DNA from 2 places in the Parageobacillus sp. VR-IP genome. Region 2 is predicted to be linked to the other one. Evidence: predicted binding sites of a transcription regulator. Region 2 holds the regulator's gene; the other holds the start of a gene.
What was found. The regulator CtsR, encoded in region 2, represses protease genes until heat stress. The targets are predictions, from matches to a motif close to ATGGTCAATAAAGGTCAAACA.
Positions count from the first base shown of each region.

Region 1: clpP (ATP-dependent Clp endopeptidase proteolytic subunit ClpP) is a predicted target of CtsR. The motif match lies at 3,938-3,958, and genes of this name have one in related genera.

Region 1 is NZ_JABVYQ010000002.1:162,796-171,795, forward strand. Features, by position in the region: gene rpoN (RNA polymerase factor sigma-54) at 1-1,227, opposite strand, end outside; partial or broken gene HT574_RS06320 (DNA-3-methyladenine glycosylase family protein) at 1,471-2,067, opposite strand; gene HT574_RS06325 (bifunctional transcriptional activator/DNA repair enzyme AdaA) at 2,176-2,814, shown strand; gene HT574_RS06330 (methylated-DNA--[protein]-cysteine S-methyltransferase) at 2,814-3,362, shown strand; partial or broken gene HT574_RS19825 (radical SAM protein) at 3,427-3,646, shown strand; tRNA gene HT574_RS06335 (tRNA-Arg) at 3,715-3,786, opposite strand; gene clpP (ATP-dependent Clp endopeptidase proteolytic subunit ClpP) at 4,011-4,601, shown strand; gene HT574_RS06345 (HPr family phosphocarrier protein) at 4,644-4,901, opposite strand; gene whiA (DNA-binding protein WhiA) at 4,921-5,883, opposite strand; gene HT574_RS06355 (gluconeogenesis factor YvcK family protein) at 5,917-6,888, opposite strand; gene rapZ (RNase adapter RapZ) at 6,885-7,781, opposite strand; gene HT574_RS06365 (NUDIX hydrolase) at 7,802-8,260, opposite strand; gene trxB (thioredoxin-disulfide reductase) at 8,626-9,000, opposite strand, start outside.
Region 2 is NZ_JABVYQ010000011.1:36-9,035, reverse strand. Features, by position in the region: gene HT574_RS17995 (bifunctional 2-C-methyl-D-erythritol 4-phosphate cytidylyltransferase/2-C-methyl-D-erythritol 2,4-cyclodiphosphate synthase) at 1-1,073, opposite strand, end outside; gene HT574_RS17990 (PIN/TRAM domain-containing protein) at 1,097-2,191, opposite strand; gene radA (DNA repair protein RadA) at 2,304-3,677, opposite strand; gene clpC (ATP-dependent protease ATP-binding subunit ClpC) at 3,759-6,194, opposite strand; gene mcsB (protein-arginine kinase McsB) at 6,194-7,282, opposite strand; gene mcsA (protein-arginine kinase activator protein McsA) at 7,287-7,835, opposite strand; gene HT574_RS17965 (CtsR family transcriptional regulator) at 7,850-8,311, opposite strand; rRNA gene rrf (5S ribosomal RNA) at 8,562-8,678, opposite strand; partial or broken rRNA gene HT574_RS17955 (23S ribosomal RNA) at 8,921-9,000, opposite strand, start outside.

The sequences.
Region 1 (9,000 bases), on a different contig from region 2:
GATGCCGTATTGCTCCTGTAACAATTCAGCAAGCTTTTGGTCAGAGAGAGGCTGTTTTTTGTCTTCCGCCTCTATGAATTGCTTAATTATCATTTTTACTTTTACCGAAGAAGCAGCATCCTCCTCTGTGTAAGCGGAAGAAACAGAGCTGGAGAAAAAGCGGCGCAGTTCCACGGTGCCAAACGGTGTCTGCACATATTTATTTTTCACCGCACGGCTGACAGTAGATTCATGAATGCCCAGTTCCTCAGCTACTTCACGCATCGTAAGGGGCTTTAACGCAGCAAATCCCGCTTCCAAACATGGCAGCTGTTTATCGACAATAACGGCCATAATATTTAACAACGTTCGTTTGCGCTGCTCTAAGCTTTTGGCAAGCCATAAAAACTGCCGATATTTATCTTTGACGAAGCCGTGGACTTGACTGTCGCGATAATGGGTCATTTGCTGTTCATACGTCCGATTCCAGACCAGTTCCGGATGCACATCGTCGTTAAAGAAAATGCACCATTGGCCTTCCGGACCGCGTTCGACAATCAGATCGGGGATGATAAAATGCGGCATCTCCTTTGTATAATGAATGCCAGGACGCGGTTCGAGCGTGCGGATTAAATCCCAAACACGCTGCAACGAAGCGATATCGACCCCAAGCTGCTTCGCCAGCGTTTTCCATGATTTTTCAGCAAATAAAGAAAAATGATGCTTGATGATTTGTTCGGCGAATTCATCCCGCTCTGGCAAACGCTGCAGCTGCAAATATAAACATTCTTCCAAGCTGCGTGCGCCCACGCCAGCTGGCTCTAATGACTGCACGATTTCAAGCGCCTTTTCCGCTTTCTCCCTTGAAATAGCTAATTGATCAGCAATTTCCTCCAGCTCGATCCGCAAATAGCCGTCTTCATCAAGGGAAGCGATGAGGTAACGCACGACGCGTTCTTCCTGTTTTGCAAGCGAAAGCGCCGGCAGCTGCGCCATTAAATGCGCCGAAAGCGTTTCTGAACGTGTGCTCATATTTTCCAGCCATTGCTGTTTGTCTTTCTCCGATAAGCGGCGCCCGCTTTGCTTCCAGCGATGATCGCGAATTTCCAAAAAAGGATTGTCGAGCGACTGTTCGTATAAAAAAGACTGCAGCTCTGCAGCAGAGTACTGCAATAATTCAATCGCCTGCGTCAGTTCTTTTGTCAGCGCCAGCTTCAGCCGCTGCTCTTGCAATAATTCCGCCCTCATCATCCATCCCCCTTTTCTTCTATTGTACACTACTGCCCCCACGGAATGGTATAGAAATAATTTAACAACGCAGTGATGGACATTCCAATGTCTGCTTTAGCCGAACACAGTCTATAGCAATATATATATTCAATAAATGTAAAAAACCTGCCGCAAATTACGACAGGTGACTTTTTCGGCAAGCTGTAAAGATCTTTTCTAATGTGAAATGATTATGAATAGCTCAATATTCCGTTTATAGAATTAATAAAGGAATCTCCATAAATAAAAAGTTGCATAGGCTTCCCAGTTTGTCCATCTTGAAAATAGCTTTAAAATTTCATCTTTAGAAGGTTTATTCTCCGAGCCCATCAAATGTTTAATGGCGTTGTGCAGTCCGACATCATCAATGGGAAAAGCAGAAGGAATTCTCAGGCAGCGCATCAAAACATAGTTTGCCGTCCAAGGCCCAATTCCCCGGATATTTACTAACATCTTTTCCGCTTTTTTATAGTTCCCCGCGCCCATCAAAAGCTCTTTCGTCAATTTTCCTTCCGATATGAGTTTCGCCACTCCAATTAGATATTCGCTTTTCTTGGCTGTCATTTGTAATGCCGTTAAATCACTGACCTTCAATGCCGCGATTTCATGGGGGGATGGAAATATCCAATATTGTTCTCCATCCCACTCTACGTGTCGACCGAAGGTTTCCACAAAACGCCTTTTTAATGTATACGCAAAGGTAAGATTAATTTGCTGTCCAATGATCCCCCAGCACAGAGCCTCAAATAAATCGGGAATTCCGATAAGACGAAGTCTATAAAATTCACTGACTGCTTTTTGCAGCAAAATATCGCTTTTACAGTTTGATTTTGAAATCTTGCTTTTATATTGTAAAACCGTACATACGATCTGGTTTCAAGGTATACTATAGGTAATCTACCATCGATGGAGGTAAACGAAATGAAAATGAAAATGAAAACACAACGAAAACAAGGGGATATTCAACGTGTACCTCATCACGCGAATGAAACAGGTGCCATTGTGGAAAATTTGACAGATGAAATATGGCAAGCCATTGTTTCAAACGATTCATCCTATGACGATAAATTTTTCTATGCTGTAAAGAGTACGGGTATCTTTTGCCGGCCTTCTTGCAAATCCCGTGCTCCAAAAAAAGAAAACATTCTCATTTTTCGCAGTGCCCAGCAAGCCCTATCGGAAAACTTTCGCCCATGCAAACGATGCAAACCAACTGGAGAGCGTTTGCCAGATGAGGATTGGGTGGACCAAATCACACAATGCATTGAAACGAATTACAGTGAACCTTTAAATTTAAAAATATTGGCGGATATGTGCCATGGAAGCCCTTACCATTTGCACCGTACGTTTAAACGGATCAAGGGGATTACCCCAGCCGAATATATCCGGAAGGTAAGGATTTCCAAATCAATTCAATATCTTGCCACTTCAGATAAAACCATTACAGAAATTTCTTTGGCAGTTGGCATTCCTAATACAGCATACTTTATCACTTTGTTTAAAAAAGAAACGGGTTATACGCCGGCAGATTATCGCCAATTAATTAGCGATGGAGGCGTTAAATAATGGTGTCAAAAAATAATCTAACGGTTTATTGGACTTTGTTTGTGTATGAACAATGGAAAATGTATATAGCTGCGACATCAAATGGGCTTTGTTACGTGGGTTCTCCGAATAAGCTATTTGAAGAGCTGTCCAATTGGGTAAAGAAACACTTACCGAATAGCGTTTTAGTGCAAGATGATAAAAAATTGCAGCCTTATACAGCCGAATTAACAGAGTATTTCTGGGGGCAGCGCAAGACCTTTGTACAGCCTCTTGATTTATACGGCACACCATTTCAATTATCCGTGTGGAACGCATTGCGCAAAATTCCGTACGGGCACACGCGGTCTTACTCGGAAATTGCGAATCATATTCAAAAACCGTTTTCGGTACGTGCAGTTGGAGCCGCTATTGGCGCCAATCCAGTTTTAATTGTCGTACCTTGCCATCGTGTGATCGGTAAAAATGGAACACTGACAGGATATCGGGGCGGTTTGGAAATGAAGAAACAACTGTTACAGTTAGAAAATGAAAGTTCGCTTATAGGAGAGAGATACCTGCATGCCTAATAATATCACGAAGCACATTGCCTCATTGGATTAATGTTACTGTAGAGCCTTTGGAGGATTTCACATGAAAGTCGAATTTTTTTACAAATACCCGAAGACACTGCTAAATAAAGGAACAGGTTTCTTTCTGGATATAGCTATTCTTTAAATCCGTATGCTGGTTGTGCATTTGGTTGTTCATACTGCTATGTGCGTCAAATGCCTGCTTCGATGTTCCGTAAGGAGGAATGGGGGAGCTGGGTAGACATAAAAAGAAATCGGCAGATTTACTGCGCAAAGAACTTTAGGTATTAAAAGCGATTTGGTCAACAGACTAAAACCTGCCGCAATTGCGGCAGGTTTTGCATTGATACGCCCTCGGCAGGATTCGAACCCACGCTAAGAGAACCGGAATCTCTCGTGCTATCCACTACACTACGAGGGCATCATGTTCAGTTGCATGTTCAATTATAGTAGAAACTTCTCCAAATTGCAAGAGGGAAAATGTGTTTAAAAAATGGAAAAGAGGTTATGATGAAAAGAGGGATGTTTGACATCGTTCACGAATAATTATAAATGTAAGGTCGAAGGTGTTTCGTTTGACCTTCATTGACCATTAAGGTATGATAAAAATACATATGATTAGTCAATGGCAAAGGAGGAAACTTCATGTATTTAATCCCTACCGTTATCGAACAAACCAACCGCGGAGAACGTGCGTATGACATTTATTCCCGCTTATTAAAGGACCGCATTATTTTTCTCGGCACTCCGATTGATGATCAAGTAGCGAACTCGATCGTCTCTCAGCTGTTATTTTTAGCCGCGGAAGATCCGGAAAAAGACATTTCGCTTTATATTAACAGCCCAGGCGGTTCGATTACGGCCGGCTTAGCGATTTACGATACGATGCAATTTATTAAGCCGGACGTTTCGACGATCTGCATCGGCATGGCGGCATCTATGGGAGCATTTTTGCTCGCTGGCGGCGCCAAAGGAAAACGATTCGCTTTGCCAAACAGTGAAATCATGATCCATCAACCGCTTGGCGGCGCTCAAGGTCAAGCAACGGAAATCGAAATTGCCGCTAAACGCATCCTTTTCTTGCGTGATAAGTTAAATCGCATTCTCTCTGAAAATACGGGTCAGCCGATTGAAGTGATTGAACGCGATACCGACCGTGACAACTTTATGACGGCGCAAAAAGCGCAAGAATACGGAATCATTGACCGCGTATTAACGCGCTCGGATGAAAAGTAAAATAAAAAGGCTGCTTCGCTATCGTGTGAAGCAGCCGCTTTTTTATTTCTCTTTTTGCACATAGCTGGCCAGCTTTTCAATCGCAGCCTTTTCGTCGGGTCCGTCCGCGATCAACGTAATGACAGAACCGCTGCTAATCGCTAGACTCATTAGTCCCATAATGCTTTTGGCGTTTACTCGCTTTCCGTCCTTTTCCACAAAAATATCAGAAGAAAAGCGATTCGCTTCTTGCACAAACAACGCAGCAGGGCGCGCCTGCAACCCCGTTTTTAATTTGACTTCTACTTGTTTCTCGATCATTCTCCATCTCCCCTTTTATTTATAATGATTTATGAAAATCAACAGGCTTTCCAGCCCGCAGCCGTTCGGCAATTTCATCGATTTTGCGCAAGCGGTGGTTAATCCCCGATTTGCTGATCTTACCCCCGGATACTAATTCGCCTAATTCTTTTAGCGTCACATCTTGATACTTCATTCGCAATTCGGCAATTTCCCTCAGTTTATCCGGGAGGGAGCTTAATCCGATCGTTTCGTCAATGTAGCGAATGTTTTCGACTTGACGGAGCGCAGCGCCAATCGTTTTATTGAGATTGGCCGTTTCGCAGTTGACAAGCCGGTTGACCGAATTTCTCATATCACGCACAATGCGAATATCTTCAAAGCGCAGCAGCGCTTGATGGGCGCCGATAATATTTAAAAACTCGGCAATTTTTTCTGCCTCTTTTAAATAAGTAATAAACCCTTTTTTTCGTTCCAACGTTTTCGCATTCAGAAAAAAATGACTGTTCATTAATTCACATAATGAATTGTTATGTTCTTCATAAAGGGAAAAAATCTCTAAATGGTACGAGGACGTTTCTGGATTGTTGACCGATCCGCCGGCAAGAAACGCGCCTCGCAAATAAGAACGCTTACAGCACTTTTTTTTCACTAATTCCGGCGAAATCGCGTGAATTAGTGAAAAATCCTCCTTCAATATTTTCAAATCTTTTAAAAGCTCATGCGCGCCATCAATAACGCGGACAATGTACACATTATTTTTTTTCAAACGCATTTTTTTGCGGACGAATAGTTCTACCGTGACGCTATACCCTTTCTTTAGCAAAGTGTAAATTCTCCGCGCAATGGCAGCGTTTTCCGTTTGTACATCGACAATCATTTTCCGGTTGGAAAACGACAAGGAGCCGTTCATGCGGAGAAGGGCGGACAATTCTGCCTTTAAGCAGCACGGCTTGACTTCTAAATTGGTCAGCTCTTTTTTTGTCTCTGACGCAAACGACATGTATCGTCACCTCCATTAGTTCAACGCGCGCCATTAGGAAGAAGGAGGTGCTGTAATCAGCGAAAGAAGCAATGACGCCACTTTTTTCGTATCATGACGGATGACTTGATCCTCATAGCTGACGATATGATCGCGGATCACGCGAATCCCTAATTCCGCAAGCCGGTCGCTGTCATCTTGCACCGGTTCCGCCAGCTCTTGTGCATAGCGTTGTTGAATGTCTTCCGGAATTTGGCCGTTATTGACAACGACCACATCAAGAAAGAAACATCCCATATGGTCATGCAGGGCTTTGACATGATCGCTGACCGTATAATGCAGCGTTTCTCCCGCCTGGGTCATAATGTTGCATATATACACTTTTTTTGCCTTCGCCTGGCAAACTTCCTGGCCAATTTTCGGCACGAGCAAGTTCGGCAAAATGCTCGTATATAAACTCCCCGGGCCAACAACGATTAAATCGGCCTGACGAATCGCTTCAATCGTTTCCGGAAGCGGTTCAATATCTTCCGGGGTCAAAAACACTCTTTTAATTTTTTTTCCGGAATAAGGGATTTTTGACTCCCCAGAAACAATGGCGCCGTCTTCCATTTCCGCATGAAGGACAACACTTTTATTCGCTGCCGGCAACACTTGCCCGTGTACGTTCAACACCTTGCTCATCTCACGGATCGCCTTGACGAAATCTCCCGTAATCGACGTCAGCGCTGCCAAGATTAAATTTCCCAATGAATGACCTGACAATCCATTGCCGTTTTGAAAACGATGCTGGAACAATTCAACGATAAGCGGTTCGACATCTGACAGCGCCGCCAACACGTTGCGCACATCCCCTGGCGGCGGAATTCGCAATTCATCGCGCAATCTCCCTGAACTGCCCCCATCATCGGCGACAGTGACAATCGCCGTAATATCAATATCATGATACTTTAGCCCGCGCAATAATACAGGGAGCCCTGTGCCGCCGCCAATGATGACCATTTTTGGTTGCATTTTCTCTTTCATTTATGCTTTTCCTTTCTCCTCTCCATGTCACGGTGGGACACAATCGTTTTATAATCAGCGGAAAAATGACGAGCGATATATTCAGCGATCGCCACCGAACGGTGCTGTCCTCCCGTGCAACCGATGGCGATGACAAGCTGACTTTTACCCTCCCGTTTGTAATGCGGAAGCATAAAGGTCAATAAATCGATCAATTTTTCAAGAAATTTTTGCGTTTCTCCCCACTTTAGCACATACGAAGCCACTTCTTCATCCAATCCCGTTTTCGGCCGCATATGATCAATATAGTGCGGATTCGGCAAAAAGCGCACGTCAAACACTAAATCGGCGTCAATCGGAATGCCGTATTTAAAACCAAACGACATGACATTGACCGTAAATGTTTGTTGAGCGTGGGAAGAAAATTGCTGTAAAATTTTTTCGCGCAGCTCCCGCGGCTTTAAATCAGATGTATCATAAATAATTTGCGCACGCCCCTTCAGTTCCTCGAGCAATTCCCGCTCCAAGCGAATCCCTTCCAGCGGCAGGCCGTTTGGCGCGAGCGGATGCGTCCGTCTCGTTTCTTTATAGCGCGCCACCAGCGTCGAGTCTTTGGCGTCTAAAAATAAAATTTGCGGCGTCACCCATGATTGCTCGGCCAGCTCGTCTAGCGCCGTAAACAGGCTGTCGAAAAAGTCGCGGCTCCGCAAATCCATCACTAATGCTACTTTATTCATTTTATTCCCTGACTCTTTCATTAGCTCCAAAAATTTTGGAAGCAGCGTCGGCGGCAAATTATCGACACAAAAAAAACCTAAATCTTCAAAGCTTTGAATCGCAACCGTTTTCCCCGCTCCGGACATTCCGGTAATAATCACCATTTGAATTTGGTTATTTGCCGAACCTTGTTCCATCCTTTCCCCCCTCCTTTCTGTCAACTGGGATCTAACCGGTAGGAAAGCAGCTCGAAGTCTTCCGTATATATAAACGTCCCGTACATCACGCCCGATCCCTTTAAAGCATATTCTAAAATATGATAATCCCCCGGTGCCATCGGCAGTTCATGGATGGCTTCCACCGGGTGCCACTCTAGCTTGCCTTCTTCGCAATACGGAACGTTTTCCCCATCGAATTGTTCAGCAAAAAACGTAAACATCATCCATTCGGAGACGATTTGTTCCCCAGATTTCATCACAATCGTAAAAACCCCTTTAAGCTTTGGGTTTTTTAAGTAAATCCCCGTTTCTTCACGATATTCGCGAATACACGCTTCACGGACTGATTCTCCTTGTTCCATCTTTCCGCCCGGGGCTACCCACCATCCCCGCTTTGGCTTTTGCAATAACAGTACTTTTCCGTCTTTTAGCAAAACGCAGTTCGTTACGCGCTGCAACACGCTCACCTCAACATTGCTTCATGCAAAAGTTGTTGCAATTCCATCTATATTTATTATACTATTTCTCCCAATTCGCTACAATGAAGAAAAGCAGCGGGAGGGCACGCAGCCGAACGGTCCTTTTTGAGCTGCAGAAACTGCCTCTTTCCCATCCAAAGTTCTTTTGCCCCAAAAATTCATATATTTCCCAAACAAAGAGACGATCGTCCCATCTTCACGTATTACAAAAAAAAGAGCACGGGAAAGGGTACCCGTGCTAATGAAAAAAGATCTATATAAAAGGGGGTCAATTACTTACTTTTAGCATACAAAAAAAATGTTTCATATGTGTTACAGGCGGATTAAACATCCGTTACATTTGATTACTTTATGTTTAATCTTTCTTTTAGCTCTTCCACATAATGTTGTGCGCTTTGTGCGGCAATGCTTCCATCGCCGGTTGCCGTTACGATTTGCCGCAGCGATTTTTCACGGACATCGCCGGCGGCAAAAATGCCTGGTACTTTTGTTTCCATCCGTTCGTTGGTCTCAATATACCCGTTTTCGTTCGTAATACCAAGGTTTGCAAACGGCTTCGATAACGGAAGCATGCCGATGTAAATAAATACGCCGTCGCACGGAAACTCGCGCTCTTCTCCCGTCTGCGTATGAACGAGCGTCACACTGCCGACTTTCCCGTCTTTCTCATTAATACGCTTCACCGTATGATTCCAGATAAAGTCGATTTTTTCGTTCGC
Region 2 (9,000 bases):
TCTCCTTCTAACAATTCGGCAATTTTCTCTTTCATTTGTTCAATATATGGCGTCATTTTCGGCTTTTGTGCAATAATCGTGCAATCGACGTTCACAAGCACGTATCCTTGCTGTTTCACTAGCTCCCATACATGTTTTAATAATAACGCGGAATCCGCGTCTTTAAAACGGTTGTCTGTGTCCGGGAAATGCTTCCCGATGTCGCCGGCGCCGATCGCCCCTAGACAAGCATCTGCAACCGCATGCAGCAATACGTCGGCGTCGGAATGGCCAAGCAGCCCTTTTTCGTAGGGAATGCGAACGCCACCTATAATTAAAGGACGACCATGAACAAGCTGATGCACATCAAATCCTTGACCAATGCGAAACATGTCGTTCCCCCTCCCTTTTAAACTGGCGCGGCTCGATAAAATCGCTTCCGCAAACAATAGGTCATCCGGTGTCGTTAATTTAATATTGCGGTAATCGCCTTCCACAATCTTTACTTTTCCGCCGATTCGCTCGACGAGGCTGGCATCGTCCGTGCCGATATAACCTTCCTTTTTTGCTTGCTCATGTGCCTGTAAAATGAGAGAAACATGAAAAGCTTGTGGAGTTTGTACAGCCCACAAGCTAGAACGTTCCATCGTCTCTTTCACAAACTGTCCGTGGACTTTCTTGATCGTATCTTTGACGCGAACCGCCGGAACCGCTGCGCCATACTCATTTGCTGCTGTTACTAATTCATGAATGTGCTCCACGGTAACGAATGGACGGGCGCCATCGTGAATAAGGACAATATTGCTGCTTTTGAGCGCTTTCAGTCCATTGTACACGCTATGCTGCCGCTCTTTGCCGCCGTTGACCACTGCGATAATTTTGTTGAGATGAAAGCGGGAAAGTAATTGTTCAAATTGGGTTCTTTCCGCTTCGTTAATCACCACAATAATGCCGTCGCACCATTCATCGCTGTCAAACACTTTCAATGTGCGCACGATCAACGGTTCATGACGAAGCTCAATGAACTGTTTATTCACTCCCGCTCTCATTCGCTTTCCTTGCCCAGCTGCTGGAATGACTACCTCATACTTCATTGCCGTTTCCCCTATTCATTTGTTTAAAGTGCTTTTTGCAACAGTTTTAGCTTGGCGAAAATCATTCTCCCTGCAGATGTTTGTAACACGCTCGTCACCAAGACGTCAACCCGTTTGCCAATGTACTCTTTTCCATCCTCGACGACGATCATCGTGCCATCATCTAAATACGCTACTCCTTGATTATGCTCTTTGCCATCTTTGATAACATGGACGTTTAATTCTTCCCCAGGCAGAACAACCGGTTTCACCGCATTGGCTAAATCGTTAATATTAAGAACACGCACATTTTGCAGCTCACATACTTTATTTAAATTAAAATCGTTCGTAACAACAACTCCTGATAACAATTTTGCTAACTTCACCAGCTTGCTGTCGACTTCCTGAATATCATCAAAATCGCCTTCATAAATTTCTACTTTTATATCCAATTCTTTTTGGATGCGATTTAAAATGTCCAGCCCGCGGCGGCCGCGGTTGCGTTTCAACACATCGGAAGAATCGGCAATATGTTGCAATTCTTCCAGCACAAAGCGCGGAATGACAATGGGTCCTTCTAAAAAACCAGTTTGACAAATGTCTGCAATCCGACCGTCAATAATGACGCTTGTATCTAAAATTTTCACTGAACCGCCCTTTGGCTGCTCTGCCTCTCCTTCTCCACTTTTTCTCTTCGCCATTCGGTTAGAAAGAGAAAATAAGTTCATTAATTCATGCCGTTTGCTAAAACCAACGCGGAATCCTAAATAACCGAGCAAAATCGTCAAAAAGATTGGCAGAACCGTATTGACAACTTGAATGTGAAACGATTGCAGCGGCATGACAACTAAAAATGCGATAATAAGGCCAAAAATGAGCCCTAAACTGCCAAACAATAAATCGGCAACAGGCACTTTAACGAGCGATTCTTCCATCCAACGAATCATATCAACTACATAATCGACTAGCCAAAATGTCAACATAAAGAAAATAATTGCCCCTAATATTGCCAATGTATAGGAATTATTTAAGAGCGGCACAGCGCTTATATGCATGATCCGCAATAAATCAGGCAAAAAAACAGCACCTAATGTTCCTCCGACAACAAGAAAAAATAGCTGCACGATCCGCTTTACCATGTCTGGATCTTCACCTCCCTATTTAACATTATAAACAGTTTCCAATGTTTGAAACCAATAATAGCATAGTTTTTAATGTTTTTTAAACATTTGGCATAGGTTTGTAACGATTTTACTGCAACGTATGCTCGAGCGCCTCGGAAACGTGGGATACACCAATGACCGTTATATGCTTAGGAGGATTCCAGCCCGTTAAGTTGTTTTTTGGAATAATAATACGAGAAAAGCCTAATTTGACGGCCTCTTGCACGCGCTGTTCGATGCGGGACACGCGGCGCACTTCCCCGGTTAAACCGACCTCTCCGATAATCACATCAGACGGATTCGTCGGCTGGTCGCGAAAGCTGGAGGCAATGCTGACGGCGATCGCCAAATCAATCGCCGGTTCATCCAATTTGACTCCTCCTGCCACTTTCAAATAGGCATCTTGATTTTGCAAAAGCAGACCTACCCGCTTCTCTAATACCGCCATCAACAAAGAAACACGGTTATGGTCAATACCGGTTGCCATCCGCCGCGGATTGCCAAAGCTCGTTGGCGATACTAATGCTTGAATTTCGACTAATACAGGACGAGTTCCCTCCATCGCTGCAACAACCGTTGAACCCGCCGCACCGCGGGAGCGTTCTTCCAAAAACACCTCTGAAGGATTTTCGACTTCGGCAAGCCCTACATCCCTCATTTCGAAAATGCCAATTTCATTGGTAGAACCAAACCGGTTTTTTACCGCCCGCAAAATGCGATACGTATGATGCCGCTCCCCTTCGAAATAAAGAACAGTATCAACCATATGCTCTAAAATTCGCGGACCGGCAATGGCACCCTCTTTCGTCACATGCCCGACGATAAAAACGGCGATTCCTTTCGTTTTCGCGATTTTCATTAATTCCGCCGTGCATTCGCGCACTTGCGCCACACTTCCCGGAGCAGATGTAATATCAGCGCGATACACGGTTTGAATAGAGTCAATGACCACACAAGCAGGGCGAATATTTTCTATTGCTTCTACAATATATTCCAAATCTGCCTCCGCTAACACATACAATTGATCGGAGACCACATGGAGGCGGTCAGCGCGTAGCTTCATTTGCTTAATCGATTCTTCGCCTGATATATACAATACTTTATGCTGCATCGCAGCAAGCTGCGCAGAAACTTGCAACAAAAGCGTTGACTTTCCAATACCAGGATCCCCGCCGATTAACACGAGCGAACCTTTTACAATTCCTCCGCCTAATACGCGGTTAAATTCGGACATATTCGTTTGCATGCGCGGCTCCTGCGTGGTCGTTACGGTAGTAATCGGCACCGGTTTAGCCAAGGCATCAGATGCAGAATGGACAAACACTCCTCTTGTTGCCGGCTTTACTCGCTCTATTTCTTCGACCAGCGAATTCCAAGTGTTGCATCCTGGACATCTTCCAAGCCATTTCGCTGATTCATAGCCGCATTCTTGACAAACAAATTTCGTTTTCTTTTTCCCCATCGAAAAAACCCTCTCTTTTTTACATTGAAACAAAAAGGTATGGGCAATGGAGCTGCCGCATACCTTTCGCAAAAACTTTGATTACATTACCGCTTGTTCTGATAATACAACGAATTCTCCGTCTTTAACATCGACAATGACTTTTTGTCCCTTTGCAATCGTTCCTTTTAACAGCTCTTCCGACAAACGGTCTTCGATATGTTTTTGTAGAGCGCGGCGCAGTGGGCGAGCACCATACTCTGGGTCATATCCTTCCGAGGCAATTTTTTCAATCGCCGCATCCGTCAGCTCTAAATCAATATCTTGCTCTTTTAAGCGTTTGATTAATGTGCCTGCCATCAGTCTGACAATTTGTTTTAAATGTTGTTTTTCGAGCGAATGGAAGACGATAATTTCATCAATTCGGTTTAAAAACTCTGGACGGAACGCTTTCTTTAACTCATCTATGACTTTTCCTTTCATGTCTTTGTACTTCTGATCTTCATCTTGGACGCTAAAGCCGACGTATTTATTCCGTTTCAACGCGTCCGCGCCGACGTTCGACGTCATGATGATAATCGTATTACGGAAATCTACCGTTCTTCCTTTCGAATCGGTTAAACGACCGTCTTCTAGCACTTGCAGCAAAATGTTAAATACGTCCGGATGGGCTTTTTCCATTTCATCCAGCAATACGACCGAATACGGCTTGCGGCGCACTTTTTCGGTCAGCTGGCCGCCTTCTTCATATCCGACATAACCAGGAGGCGATCCGATTAAACGGGACGTCGAGTGTTTCTCCATGTATTCCGACATATCGATGCGGATAAGAGCGTCTTCATCGCCGAACATCGCTTCAGCAAGCGCTCGGGCCAGCTCCGTTTTTCCAACCCCAGTCGGTCCAAGGAAAATAAATGAGCCGATTGGACGTTTTGGATCTTTTAATCCAGCACGGGCGCGGCGCACTGCTTTTGCTACGGCTTTGACGGCCTCGTCTTGCCCAACGACACGCGAATGTAAAATTTCTTCTAGTTTCAGCAAGCGCTCGGTTTCTGTTTGCGCCAATTTTGAAACTGGGATTCCTGTCCAGCTCGATACGACCATGGCAATGTCCTCGACCGTTACTTCCGAATTTTCTTGGCCTTGTTTTTCCTTCCATGCCCGTTTTGTTTCTTCTAGTTCTTCACGCAGCCGTTGCTCCATATCACGCAAGGAAGCCGCTTTTTCAAATTCTTGGCTTTGTACTGCAGCATCTTTTTCTTTCCGGATTTCCTCCAGTTTTTGTTCCAGTTCTTTTAATTTCGGCGGAGCGGTAAAGGAACGAAGACGGACTTTTGAGCAAGCTTCATCAATTAAGTCAATCGCTTTATCCGGGAGAAAACGATCTGTAATATACCGGTCGGATAATTTGACCGCTTGAATGATCGCTTCATCGGAAATAGAAACACGGTGATGCGCTTCATAACGGTCACGCAGCCCTTTTAAAATTTGAATCGATTCTTCCACCGTTGGCTCGTCAACATAAATCGGCTGGAAGCGGCGTTCTAGTGCTGCATCCTTTTCAATATATTTGCGGTATTCATCCAATGTCGTCGCACCGATACATTGCAGCTCCCCGCGAGCAAGAGCCGGTTTTAAAATGTTCGATGCGTCGATCGCGCCTTCTGCTCCGCCGGCGCCAATCAAAGTATGAAGCTCGTCAATGAACAGAATGATATTCCCCGCCTGACGAATTTCATCCATCACTTTTTTCAAACGATCTTCAAACTCGCCGCGATATTTCGTACCGGCTACGACCGTTCCCATATCCAGCGTCATCACCCGCTTATCGCGGAGCGTTTCCGGCACTTCATTGTTGACAATTTGCTGCGCAAGCCCTTCAGCAATTGCCGTTTTCCCTACACCAGGCTCCCCGATCAACACCGGGTTATTTTTCGTGCGCCGGCTTAACACTTCAATTACGCGCTGAATTTCTTTGCTTCGGCCAATAACAGGGTCCAATCGACCTTCGCGGGCAATCGCCGTTAAATCGCGGGCCAAGCTGTCTAATGTCGGCGTGCTGACATGGGAAGCACCGCTTCCTGAATGACCCGAAACCGATTCGTTGCTTCCGAGCAGCTGTAATACTTGCTGGCGCGCTTTATTCAAGCTGACTCCCAAGTTGTTAAGTACACGGGCCGCCACCCCTTCGCCTTCGCGAATAAGACCAAGCAAAATATGTTCGGTGCCCACATAGGAATGGCCAAGTTTTCTCGCTTCGTCCAAGGATAATTCAATAACCCTTTTTGCCCGCGGTGTATAGTGAATCGTATGGGAAACTTCTTGTCCGCGACCAATCAGCGACTCCACTTCTTTTTGAATTTTTTCCGGCCCAAGTCCCAACGCCATTAATGCTTTCGCTGCGATTCCTTCCCCTTCGCGGACCAGCGCTAACAAAATATGTTCCGTGCCAATATTGTTATGGCCCAGGCGTATCGCTTCTTCTTGGGCTAGCGCTAATACTTTTTGCGCCCGTTCCGTAAATCTGCCAAACATCATTATTCATCACCCTCCATATTTTTTCTCTCTTCCATTTTTAGACGTTCCCGTATTAATGCCGCTCGACGAACATCCCTCTCCTCTGGTCTCAGCGCACCGCCGGCGTATTGTTGCAAAAACCCAGGCTGTGTCAAAATCATTAGCTCATTTAAAATATTGCGCGAAATATTTTTAATGTATCCTAAATCAATTCCTAAACGCACGTCGGACAAACACTGCGCCGCTTCTTTCGATTCAATCATCCGACAGTTGGCCAATATTCCATACGAGCGGAATACTCTGTCTTCTAATTTTATGTTTAAAGTTTTGACTAATGCCTCCCTTGCCATTCGCTCTTGGGCGATTAATTGCTTAACGATGCTTTGTAAATCTTCGACAATATCTTCCTCTGATTTTCCTAATGTAATTTGGTTTGATATTTGAAATATATTACCTAAAGCCTCACTTCCTTCTCCGTATGTTCCGCGTACTACCAACCCCAATTGATTAATAGCTGGAATAATGCGGTTGATTTGCTGTGTTAAAACGAGGGCAGGAAGGTGCATCATCACAGAGGCGCGCATCCCTGTCCCAACGTTGGTTGGGCAGCTTGTTAAATAGCCGAGTTTTTCATCGAAGGCATAATTCACATGCTCTTCAATCCAATCATCCAGCCCATTCGCTGCTTCCAATGCTTCGGTTAATTGCAACCCTGGAAATAAGCATTGAATGCGAATATGGTCTTCTTCGTTAATCATAATACTCACTTCTTCATTTTCCGATAGCAGGCAAGCACCGAATGGCGAATCTTCTGCCAAATGTGGGCTAATTAGATGTTTTTCTACTAATACCCTTTTTTCAATCGGCTGAAGCTCTGACATTTTTAACAATTCAAAACGTCCGACCGAATGATAAGAGCGATGGGCAAATGTCTGTTCGAATAGGGAAACAATTTGTTGTGCCTCCTCGCTGCTAAACACGGTTGGGAAACGGAAGTCAACGATGTTTCGTGCCAAACGGATACGGCTGCTTAACACGATATCAGAATCAGGACCTTCCTGGCTCATCCAAGAACTAACGGCCGTATTAAAAAACTTTTCAAATGACATACCGCTACATTTCCCCCTCTCCACGCTGACGCAGCTGATATTCCAAAGAACGAATTTGGTCGCGGACTTCTGCCGCCTTTTCAAATTCCTCTCTCGCTACAAGTTCCTGCAGCTTTTGTTTTAGGACGAAGATCTGTTTGCGCAGATGAAGCACTCCGCCTTTTCGTTTCGGTATTTTCCCGGAATGGGTCGTATTTCCGCTATGAAGTCTTTTTAATATTGGGGGCAAATATCGCGCAAATGTCCGATAACAGTCAGAGCAGCCAAAACGCCCGATTTGGATGAATTGATGATAGGTCATTTTACATGTTTCACATTGTAAAATATTCGGGCCTGAGAACGTATTGGTGGCCATTTCTTTCATCGGCGTTTGGAAATTAAGCAATCCGGCTAGTAGATTGTTTAAAGAAAAATCATCGTTTTCGTAAAACATAAACATATCGCCATGCTCTTTCGCGCATTGTTCACAAAGATGAAATTCAGTTTTTTCACCGTTGATAATTTTCGTAAAATGCATCGTCGCTGGTCTTTGTTTACACTCTTGACATATCAACGCGGTCCCCTCCCCTATTTGTATTTCAGCGATGTTAACATCGCTTTGAGCATGCGCGCCCGCAGCTCATCCCGCTGCGGCAAACCGATATATAAAACAGAGCGATCCATCACGCTTAACATAATCTTTGCTTCCCGCTCAGAAATGACTTTTTCCTCGACAAGACGTTCAATGATATCTTCTGCATTGGATTGGCTGATGCGGTGCCCGACTAATTCCAACAATTGATCGATTAATTGCGCCTCGCTTTTCGTTTTCACTTTCATAATGCGGATATAGCCGCCGCCTCCGCGTTTGCTTTCGACAATATACCCTCTCTCGAGCGTAAACCTTGTATTGATCACATAATTAATTTGTGATGGAACGCACTGAAATTTATTAGCAATTTCACTGCGTTTAATCTCGACAATGTCTTCGTCGCTCATATTTAATACCTGTTTTAAATATTGCTCAATGATATCGGAAATATTTGGCACTCTACCCTCCTCCTTAACAATCAAAGTTGACTTTGACTATATTTGACCTTACCTCTACTATATAGTGTATTACAAAAAAATGCAAGAGTTACCGACAAAAATGACTAGTCATAGGATATCCTTTTTTGCCAAAAATGAAACACCAATATCGGTTTTGCATATGGTCAAGGAAAAAATAAACAAATGAGGCTAAACAAATGAGGCAAAAAAGAAGCATGCCTTTCATAAAAAAGGCATGCTTCTTCATCCTGCCTAGCGACGACCTACTCTTGCAGGGGCGCTGGCCCCAACTACCATCGGCGCTGGAGAGCTTAACTTCCGTGTTCGGGATGGGAACGGGTGTTTCCTCTCCGCTATAGTCACTAGGCAAGCTGTTCTATTGGACATATATTATTATATTCATCAGATTGATTTTGTCAAGAAGGAGTTCATTCCTTCAAAACTAGATAACCGTCTGCTTGGAAGAAGCCAGGCGCCCTGCGCTTTTCGTACTGTCTAGCTCCGGCTCGCCTCCGCTCGGGGTCAAATAACCTTCGCTTTCGGGATGCAAGCATCCCTCCAGGCGAAGAACATTTGCCCTTCGCGGCGAACCGCTCGCCTCCGCTTTTCTTGGTTAAGTCCTCGATCGATTAGTATCCGTCAGCTCCACGTGTCGCCACGCTTCCACCTCGGACCTATCGACCTCGTCA